3 regions of the Streptomyces sp. NPDC058289 genome follow, and region 2 is predicted to be linked to each of the others. Evidence: riboswitches for the same ligand, from Rfam matches in the RefSeq annotation. Region 2 holds a riboswitch; each other region holds the start of a gene.
What was found. A riboswitch is a leader RNA that binds a small molecule or an ion and turns the genes downstream of it on or off. The one in region 2 is predicted to bind cobalamin.
Positions count from the first base shown of each region.

Region 1 (3,263 bases), on a different contig from region 2:
GAGGGGCCAGGATGAGTGCGGACCGGCGTCGGTCAGAGCGGGGCGCGAGACCCGCGTCGCACCGGCGCCGTGCGGGCTTCCGACGCCGAAGACCCCTGCTGAGCCTCTTCCTGTCCGCCTTCCTCCTCGTGGGCGTCTGCGCCGCGACGGGCATCGCCTGGGAGCCCCGTACCGTCGCCGACGCGCGGGCCCGCCCGGCACCGGTCCCGGGCGACACCCTGCCCGGGACCCCCGGCGACGGCCCCGCGCCCGCCGTCACCGGCCCCACCGGCCCGGGTGCGACCGCCCCGCAGAGCCCGGGCGGGCAGCCGCCTGACCCGAAGGCCCAGGGGTCCGGCGCGGACGGCGCAGCGCGCCCCACCGGAGCCCTGCCCTTCGACATGCCGCAGCCGTCCGTCCTGCGCTCCGGCACCGCCGGCAAGAAGCTGGTCTTCGCCCACTACTTCACCCCGTACCCGCTCTCCCTGGACAACGTCGGCGCCGACGCCGACTACTACACCCGCAACTACCTGAAGCCGGACGGCGAGAACGGCAAGCACGAGCGCTACGGCGGCCTGCTCCGCGACCGCCCGCTGCCCGTCCCGCCCAAGGCCGGGAACTGGGAGCTCGCCAACCTCCAGCAGGAGGTCCGCACGGCTCGCGCCGCCGGCATCGACGGATTCACCCTCGACCTGCTCTCCCTGGCCGGGAAGAACCGGGAACGCTCCAACCTCCTGATGGAAGCCGCCCGTTCGGTGGATCCGGCCTTCAAGGTCATGCTGATGCCGGACATGACCTCCCTGGGCACCGACGACCCGGTCGTGCTCGCCGACCTCCTCGCGGAACTCGGCAAGGCCCCGGCCGCCCACCGGCTCCCCGACGGCCGGCTGGTCGTCTCGCCGTTCAAGGCGGAGGAGAAGAGCGTCGCCTGGTGGACCGGGGTCATGGACGCCCTGAAGTCGCGGCACGGGATCCGGACCGCCTTCGTCCCGCTCTTCCTCGACTTCGGCGCGCACAGCGGCGAGTTCGAGCCCATCAGCTACGGATTCTCCGAGTGGGGCAGTCGCAGCTACGTCGGCCAGGAGAGCTCCACGCGCGACGTCCGGCGCGCCCACGCCGCGGGCAAGATCTGGATGCAGCCCGTATCGGTCCAGGACGCCCGCCCCAACCAGGGCATCTACGACGAGGCGGGCAACACCGCGACCCTGCGCGCCACATGGAACCGCGCCATCGAGGACGGGGCCGACTGGGTCCAGCTCACCACGTGGAACGACTACAGCGAGAGCAGCCAGTTCGCGCCCTCCCTGCACAACGGCCATGCCTACCTGGACCTTTCCTCGTACTACCTCACCCGGTTCAAGACGGGCGGCTGGCCGAAGATCGTCCGCGACACGCTCTACCTGAGCTCGCGCACCCAGTTCTCCGCCGCGGACCCGAGCGGCAGCCAGTCCCTCGTGATGTCGCTGCGGGGCGGCAGCGCCGCGGCCCGGGACGCGGTGGAGGTGCTGAGCTTCCTGACCGCGCCCGCGAGCATCCGTACGACCGTGGGCGCGGCCGAAGACGCGCACGCGGCCCCCGCCGGGGTCCACTCCGAGCTGCTGCCCCTGGGCCCGGGCGTCGGCTCGGCGTCCGTGGTGCGGGGCGGCAAGGCCGGGGCCCGGGTGGAGCTGCGCTACCGGGTGGACCGGGCGGTGGAGGTGCAGGACCTCCAGTACTACGCCGCCACCAGCGGCCGGAGCTGAGTCCGCCGGGCTGCGGCGCGGGTCCGCAGGGCGCTCCGGCGCGGGTCCCAGGGGCCGAAGTCCCTTGCCTCGGGACCTTCGTCACCCCATATGTAGTGGTGGCGCTCTGCCGTCACATCCATATGTAGTGTTGGCTCTGCCGGTTCGGCGGGGCCTCTCCCCGACCGAGGCAACAGGGAACCCGGTGGGAATCCGGGACTGCCCCGCAACGGTGAGTCCGCCACGGCGGACGAGTCCGACACCTGCCGGCGCGGGCTTTCGAAAAAGCCCGCCATTCTTCCGTGCCGAGCCTCGTGGGAGGGCTGCCGTGACTGCTGTCGTCGATGCCGTAGAGACCGTGACCGAGTACCTGGACCGTCGGGACTGGCGGGTGAACGCCAACGCCAACCAGGGCTATTCGCTCGGCGGACTCATCCTCAACGCCGCGGGCAAGGTCACCGCGAACTACTGGCTGGAGCAGGTCTATCCCGCCGCGGTGGCCCGCGCCCACCGCGAGGGCGACCTCCACATCCACGACCTGGACATGCTCTCCGGCTACTGCGCCGGCTGGTCCCTGCGCACCCTGCTCACCGAGGGCTTCAACGGGGTCCCCGGCCAGATCGACTCCGCTCCGCCCAGGCACCTGTCCTCGGCCGTCGGCCAGATCGTGAACTTCCTCGGCACCCTGCAGAACGAATGGGCGGGGGCCCAGGCCTTCTCCTCCTTCGATACGTACCTCGCCCCCTACGTCCGCCTCGACGCGCTGACGTACGACCAGGTCAGGCAGTGCATCCAGGAGCTCGTGCACAACCTCAACGTGCCCTCGCGCTGGGGCACGCAGACCCCCTTCATCAACCTCACCTTCGACTGGACCTGCCCCGAGGACCTGCGCGCGCAGATCCCGGTGGTCGCGGGGGAGGAGACCGGTTTCACCTACGGCGAGCTCCAGGCCGAGATGGACATGATCAACCGGGCGTACATCGAGGTGATGACGGAAGGCGACGCCGCCGGGCGGGTGTTCACCTTCCCCATCCCGACCTACAACATCACCCGCGACTTCCCCTGGGAGAGCGAGAACGCCGAACTGCTCTTCGCGATGACCGCCAAGTACGGGCTCCCGTACTTCCAGAACTTCATCAACTCCGAGCTCGAACCGCACATGATCCGCTCCATGTGCTGCCGGCTCCAGCTCGACCTGACCGAGCTGCTCAAGCGCGGCAACGGCCTCTTCGGCAGCGCCGAGCAGACCGGCTCGCTCGGTGTGGTCACCCTCAACTGCGCCCGGCTCGGGCACCTCTGCGCGGGCGACGAGACGCGGCTGCTGGCCGAGGTGGACCGGCTGTGCGAGCTCGCCAAGGACAGCCTCGAACTCAAGCGGATCACCGTCCAGGACCTGATCGACGGTGGTCTCTTCCCCTACACCAAGCGGTACTTGGGCACCCTGCGCAACCATTTCTCCACCATCGGGGTCAACGGCGTCAACGAAATGGTCCGCAACTTCAGCGCGGACGCCCACGACATCACCACCCCCGAGGGTCACGCCCTCGCGGTCCGCCTCCTGGA
Region 1 covers NZ_JBHVYI010000006.1:155,785-159,047, reverse strand. Annotated here, with positions in the region: gene ACFVX6_RS04905 (endo-1,3-alpha-glucanase family glycosylhydrolase) at 129-1,721, shown strand; cobalamin riboswitch at 1,845-1,986, shown strand; gene ACFVX6_RS04900 (ribonucleoside triphosphate reductase) at 2,029-3,263, shown strand, end outside.
Region 1: linked by a shared signal. The riboswitch ahead of ACFVX6_RS04900 (ribonucleoside triphosphate reductase) and the one ahead of ACFVX6_RS22580 (energy-coupling factor ABC transporter permease) in region 2 are both predicted to bind cobalamin.

Region 2 (3,263 bases):
ACGTCACCTTCGGGGCCGCCTTCGACACCAAGCCCGCCTACACCTCCTTCAAGCTGCACGCCCCGGAGCGCTTCGTCCTGGACGTCGCGCACCCGAACGTCTGCTGAGCACCCGCCGGCGGGAGGTCGGGCCCGTCTACCGGTGCTCGGGATTCGGGAAGTCGAAGCGGCAGCCCGCGTCCCACGAGGAGCGCTGGTTGCCGTGCGCCGGCATCCCGCCGGACCGCTTGAGCAGGGCGGCCAGGTGCATGAGGTTCCAGCTCATGAAGGCCGTGTTCCGGTTGGTGAAGTCGTTCTCCGGGCCGCCGGAGCCGGGGTCCAGGTACGAGGGCCCGGGTCCGGCTTCGCCGATCCATCCGGCGTCGGCCTGCGGGGGGATCGCGTAGCCGAGGTGCTGGAGGCTGTAGAGGATGTTCATGGCGCAGTGTTTGACGCCGTCCTCGTTGCCGGTGATCAGCGCCCCGCCCACGCGCCCGTAATAGGCGTACTGGCCCTGCTCGTTCAGGATCGAGGAGCAGGCGTAGAGCCGCTCGATGACCTGCTTCATCACCGAGCTGTTGTCCCCGAGCCAGATCGGGCCGCACAGCACGAGGATGTCGGCGTCCATGATCTGGCTGTAGAGCACCGGCCACTGATCGCTCTCCCAGCCGTGGTCGGTCATGTCCGGCCAGACTCCGGTGGCGATGTCGTGGTCGACGGCCCGGATGAGCGAGGTCCGGGCCCCGGCCGCCTCCATCACCGCGCGGCTCTTGTCGATCAGGCCCTCGGTGTTGCTGGGCTCGGGCGATCGCCTGAGCGTGCAGTTGACGTACACGGCGGTCAGGTCGGAGTAGTCGAAGGCGGGCGCGGCATCGGATTCGGCGGTCACCCCACCAGCCTGACCCCCGCCGGACGGGCCCGCCAGCGGACCGCACCCGTCCGGGTGCGGAACCGTGCGGAGGCTCGGGGTGACCATGGCCCGTCGGGCCGCTCCTCACGGAACTCCCTCTTCGATCAGCGCAATTGGGGTGAAGGGTCGGCCGACCGACGCGGAGAGTCGCCATAAATCGGAATCCGGCCACCTGTCGGCGCAATGGGGGCGGGTTGTTACCGCTCCGCGCGGCCGACTAGGGTCAGCGAGCCTTGGTGTTCGGGAAACCGGTGGGAAACCGGTGCGGCCCTCGCCACTGTGATCGGGAAGTCCGGCTCCACTCCTGCGGGAAAGCCACTGGGCTGCGCGGGAGGTTCCGCGCTGCCCGGGAAGGCGGAGCATGGACGTCAACCCGTGAGCCAGGAGACCGGCCGGGGCGCGTTGTCCATCCACGAGGTGCTGGAGAGGTCTCCCTACCCATGCATATAGCCGAGGGGTTCCTGCCCCCTTTGCACGCGGTCGCCTGGGGCGCCGCGTCCGCCCCCTTCGTCGTCCACGGCGTCCGCTCGCTCACCCGCGAGGTGAAGGCCAACCCGGAGAGCACCCTGCTGCTCGGTGCGTCCGGGGCCTTCACGTTCGTCCTGTCCGCCCTGAAGATCCCCTCCGTGACGGGCAGTTGCTCGCACCCCACGGGCACCGGGCTCGGGGCGATCCTGTTCCGGCCGCCGATCATGGCGGTGCTCGGCACGATCACCCTGCTGTTCCAGGCCCTGCTGCTGGCGCACGGCGGGCTCACCACCCTCGGCGCCAACGTCTTCTCGATGGCCATCGCCGGCCCGTGGGCGGGCTACGCCGTCTACCGGCTCCTGCGGAAGTTCGAACTCCCGCTGATGGTGACCGTGTTCTTCGGCGCCTTCTTCGCCGATCTGATCACCTACTGCGTCACCAGCGTGCAGCTCGCCCTGGCCTTCCCGGACCCGGCCTCCGGGTTCGCGGGCTCGCTCGCGAAGTTCGGGGGGATCTTCGCGGTCACGCAGATCCCGCTGGCGGTGAGCGAGGGGCTGCTGACCGTCCTCGTGATGCGGCTGCTGATGGCGTCGAGCAAGTCGGACCTGGTCCGGCTCGGTGTTGCGAAGCTGACGGGCACCCGTACCGGAGAGAAGGCGGCGGCGTGATGAGCGGGATGTCCAAGAACGCGAAGATCAACACCCTGCTGCTGCTCCTGGTGGCGGCGCTGGCCGTGCTGCCGATCGCCCTGGGGCTGGGCGATGGCAAGGAGGAGCCCTTCGCGGGCGCCGACGGGCAGGCGGAGGCGGCGATCACCGAGCTGAAGCCGGATTACGAGCCCTGGTTCTCCCCTCTGTACGAGCCCCCCTCGGCCGAGATCGAGTCCGCGCTGTTCGCCTTGCAGGCGGCCCTGGGGGCGGGCGTGCTCGCGTACTACTTCGGCGTCCGCAAGGGCCGCCGCCAAGGGGCGGCCGCCGCCGCTGCCGCCACCGCCCCGGAGGCCTAGGCGGTGCTGCCGATCGACGTGGCCGCGCACAGCAGTCGCTGGCGCGGCCGGCACCCGCTGGAGAAGGCCCTGCTCGGGATCGGGCTGACGGTCACCGCCGTGTGCCTGCCGCCCTGGCCGGGCGGGCCCCTGGTGGCCGCCGCCACCCTCGCCGTGCTGCTCGGCCCGGCCGGGGTGGCCGGCCGGCAGCTCTGGCGGGCCTTCCGGATCCCGCTCGGCTTCTGCTTCACCGGGGCGCTGCCCCTGCTGTTCGCGGTCGGCGGCCCGGCAGGGCCGGTGTCCCTGGCCCCCGACGGCCCCCGGCTCGCCGCCGAACTGCTGCTGCGCACCTCGGCGGCCTCGCTCGGGCTGCTGCTGTTCGCCTTCACCACCCCGGTCTCCGACGTACTGCCCCGGCTGGTGCGGGCCGGGGTGCCGGCCCCCGTGGTGGACGTGGCCCTGGTCATGTACCGGATCGGCTTCCTGCTGCTGGACTCCATGGCCCAGGTCCGCCGGGCCCAGGCGGCCCGGCTCGGGCACACCGGCCGGGCGGCGGTGTGGCGTTCCCTGGCCGGACTGGCCGCCACCTCCTTCGTACGGGCCTTCGACCGTGCGGCCAAGCTCCAGGCCGGTCTGGCCGGACGCGGCTACGACGGCGCGCTGCGGGTCCTCGTACCGGAGGCGGCCCTGTCGTGGCGCTTCCTGGCGGCCACCGCCGGCCTGCTGGCGGCCCTGATCACCCTGACCCTCACCCTGAAGGGGCTCTACCTGTGAACCCGTCGCTGCCCCTCTCCTCCCACCCGCCGGTGGTGGAACTGTCCGGCGCGGGCTACGCCTACGAGGACGGCCCGGCGGTCCTGACCGGCGTCGACTTCGCCATCGCGCCGGGCCGGGCGCTGGCCCTGCTGGGCCGCAACGGCAG
Region 2 covers NZ_JBHVYI010000044.1:29,526-32,788, reverse strand. Annotated here, with positions in the region: gene ACFVX6_RS22590 (hypothetical protein) at 1-107, shown strand, start outside; gene ACFVX6_RS22585 (flavodoxin family protein) at 136-867, opposite strand; cobalamin riboswitch at 1,106-1,300, shown strand; gene ACFVX6_RS22580 (energy-coupling factor ABC transporter permease) at 1,329-2,024, shown strand; gene ACFVX6_RS22575 (energy-coupling factor ABC transporter substrate-binding protein) at 2,024-2,362, shown strand; gene cbiQ (cobalt ECF transporter T component CbiQ) at 2,366-3,115, shown strand; gene ACFVX6_RS22565 (ATP-binding cassette domain-containing protein) at 3,112-3,263, shown strand, end outside.

Region 3 (3,263 bases), on a different contig from region 2:
CCATGCTCCGCCCGGCCCAGGCGCCGTGATCCTGCCCGCGCAGCCCTTCGTGCCCGGGGCACGGATCCCCGTACGGGAAGCGGTGGGAGCGCGCCGCTTCGTCCAACGGGGGCGTCAGGAGCCGGACTCGTACGACGGTGGGGTGCACCGTGTGATTGTCCCGGGGTTTCGCATCGCGTTCAACCGTCGGCCACCTGCCGGGCGCGGACATGACCAGCAACCCGGGGAGCGTCTTCCCCTCAGGGCAAAACCCTTGTAAAGGAAGAACATTGACCATACGTTCGGCCGCCCGCGCCTCCGTACTCGTGCTCTGCACGACACTCGCGGCCTCCGTTGCGCTCCCGGCGCAAGCCTCCTCGATCGGCAGTGTCCGGCCCAAGGCCGAGACCGCGCCGCTGTACGACGACGAGGCCGACGGCGACGCCAACGCCGATGACCCGTCGATCTGGCGCAACGCCGCCGACCCGGGCCGCAGCCTGGTGATCGCGACCGCCAAGCAGGGCGGTCTGCGGGTCTACGACCTGGAGGCCCGGCAGGTGCAGTCGCTGTCCGCCCCGGCCGGACCCGGCGCCGACGACGCACCCGGCCGCTTCAACAACGTCGACCTGGTCAACGGCCTGCGCCTGGGCGGCGGGCGCGCCGATCTCGCGGTCGTCAGCGACCGGGGCAACGACCGGCTGCGGATCTACCGCATCGACCGGAACCGGCCCGGCGGCCCGCTCACCGACGTCACCGACCCGGGAGCCCGCCCGGTCTTCTCCGCCGACCAGGCCGAGATCAACGAGCAGAAGACCGCGTACGGCCTGGCCACCTGGACGGACCGCAAGACCGGCCGGTCCTACGCGCTGGTCAGCCAGCGCAACCGCACCCGGATCGCCCTGCTGGAGCTGCTGGCCACCCCCGCCGGCACGGTCGACTACCGCCAGGTGCGCACGCTCGACCTGCCGTCGTCCTTCCGCCTGCCGAACGGCGCTTCCTGGACGCCCTGCGCCGAGCCGGGCGAGCTGCCGCAGATCGAGGGCATGGTCGTCGATCCCGCGGACGGCACCCTGTACGCGGGGCAGGAGGACGTCGGGATCTGGCGCATCGATGCGGGCCTCACCGGCACGCCGAGGCTGATCGACAAGGTGCGCGAGTACGGAGTGCCCGGCACCTACGACGAGCAGACCGAGGAGTGCACGCCCGGCGCCGACCCCGGCTACGGCGGCAAGCGCCTGAAGGCCGACGTCGAGGGCCTGACCCTGGTCACCGAGGCTGACGGCGACGGCTACCTGCTCGCCTCCAGCCAGGGCGACGACACCTTCGTCGCCTACGACCGCGAGCGCGAGGACCACAACGAGTTCGAGGGCGCCTTCCGCATCACCGCGGCCTCCGCCACCCTCGACGGCTCCGAGGTCTGCGACGGCGCCGCAGCCCTCAACGCCCCCCTCGGCACGCGCTACCCCCGCGGCCTGCTCGTCGTCCAGGACGGCCGGGAAACCCCCGGCGACGGCGACCGCGAGGCGACCGGCTTCAAGTTCGTCGACCTGGGCGAGGTCGTCGACGCCATCGACTGACGGGACGAGCGATGAGACGGAGCCCTCCTGCAAGGACGCTGTAAGGCCGCCATAAAGAGCGGTACGGTGGCGGACGACAAGACGACGGTATGACGGAAGTCCGGTTGAGAATCCGGCACGGTCGCGCCACTGTGAATCCTCCCGGAGGGGGAGGAAAGTCAGACCCGCCACCGTCGTCGAAAGCACCACTGACCGGGACGCGTGTTCCCTCTGGAGGCTCCTGCCATGGCCAACTCCGCCGTGCCCACGACTGCCGCTCCCCTGGCCGTCGCACCCATCTCCCTCACCGCTCTGGCCCCTTGGGCGCTGTTCGTCGGTGTCCTGATGCTGGTCCTGCTCTACCTCGTCGGCGCCGAGCAGGGCGCCACCGCGATCTTCGAAGGCGACACCGTGCACGAGTGGATGCACGACGGCCGCCACCTCCTCGGCTTCCCCTGCCACTGATCCACCGATCCGCAAGGGACCGAAAACTTCATGAATCCCATTTCCCCCCGCGTGCTCCTCATCAGGGGCATGCTCGCCGGCCTGCTCGCCGGAGTCGCCGCGTTCCTCGTCGCGTACTTCCTCGGTGAATCCCAGGTCGACGCGGCGATCGCCATCGAGGAAGCCGGAGCCCACGACCACCACGGCGGCGAGGTCGCCCCGGTCAGCCGGGCCCTCCAGGCCACGGCCGGGCTGGGCACCGGAACCCTGCTCTACGGGATCGCGCTCGGCGGCATCGCCGCGCTCGTCTACTGCTACGCCCTGGGCCGGATCGGCCGCTTCGGCCCCCGGGCCACGGCGCTGCTTGTCTCCGGCGGTCTGTTCGTCACCGTCACCCTGGTGCCGTTCTTCAAGTACCCCGCCAACCCGCCGGCCGTCGGAGACCCCGAGACCACGGTGCAGCGGACCACCCTCTACGTCCTGATGCTCGCGCTCGGCCTGCTGCTCGCGGCGGCCGCGCTGATCCTGGGCCGGCGCCTGGCGCCGAGCCTGGGCAACTGGAACGCATCGATCGCCGCCTCGGTCGCCTTCGTGGTGGCCGTCGGCATCGCCTACGCGTTCCTGCCCGGCGTCAACGAGGTGCCGGCGGACTTCCCGGCGGCGCTCGTCTGGCAGTTCCGACTCGCCTCGCTCGCCATTCAGGCAGCGATGTGGGGCACTTTCGGCCTGGCTTTCGGATTTCTTGCCGAACGGGCCCTTGTCCCGGCCGGAACTCCCAAGGAGGCTGTACAGCCTGCGAGTTGACGTCTTGCGTGCAAGTGACTGAAAGGCTGGTGACGGCGCGGTGACGACGGCGATCCGAGAGCTCGGGGACCACCGAAGACCCAAAGACCGCCGGGAGGGGCCGAGCCGCCCGTACGTGCCGCAGCTGCCGACCCGGCAGCAGTGGCGGGACGTGCGGGAGTGGCGGGGCTGGACGGGCGCCGCCCCGTTCTGGCTCAACGCGGTGATCCTGCTGCTGACCCCCTTCACCGCCGTCACCCTGCTCGCGCAGATCGGCATCATCGCGGGCCTGACCGCCATGGGCGGCCTGGCCCGCCACCTCTGGTCGGGTGACTACGGCCATGCGGCCATCCACTCCGCCGCCGTGCTGATGGGCGCGGCGGCGGTGACGGTCGTGGTGGTCTGACGGGGGGCCGGCCGGGGGGCTAGCCCCCCGAACGGCCTTCCCGCCTACCGGATGTGGCGGCCGAGGATGCTCAACCATCCTCGTTCCATGGCCAC
Region 3 covers NZ_JBHVYI010000010.1:30,897-34,159, reverse strand. Annotated here, with positions in the region: gene ACFVX6_RS07170 (histidine phosphatase family protein) at 1-148, opposite strand, end outside; gene ACFVX6_RS07165 (phytase) at 270-1,556, shown strand; cobalamin riboswitch at 1,607-1,743, shown strand; gene ACFVX6_RS07160 (CbtB-domain containing protein) at 1,782-2,000, shown strand; gene ACFVX6_RS07155 (CbtA family protein) at 2,031-2,783, shown strand; gene ACFVX6_RS07150 (hypothetical protein) at 2,899-3,168, shown strand; gene ACFVX6_RS07145 (alpha/beta hydrolase) at 3,256-3,263, shown strand, end outside.
Region 3: linked by a shared signal. The riboswitch ahead of ACFVX6_RS07160 (CbtB-domain containing protein) and the one ahead of ACFVX6_RS22580 (energy-coupling factor ABC transporter permease) in region 2 are both predicted to bind cobalamin.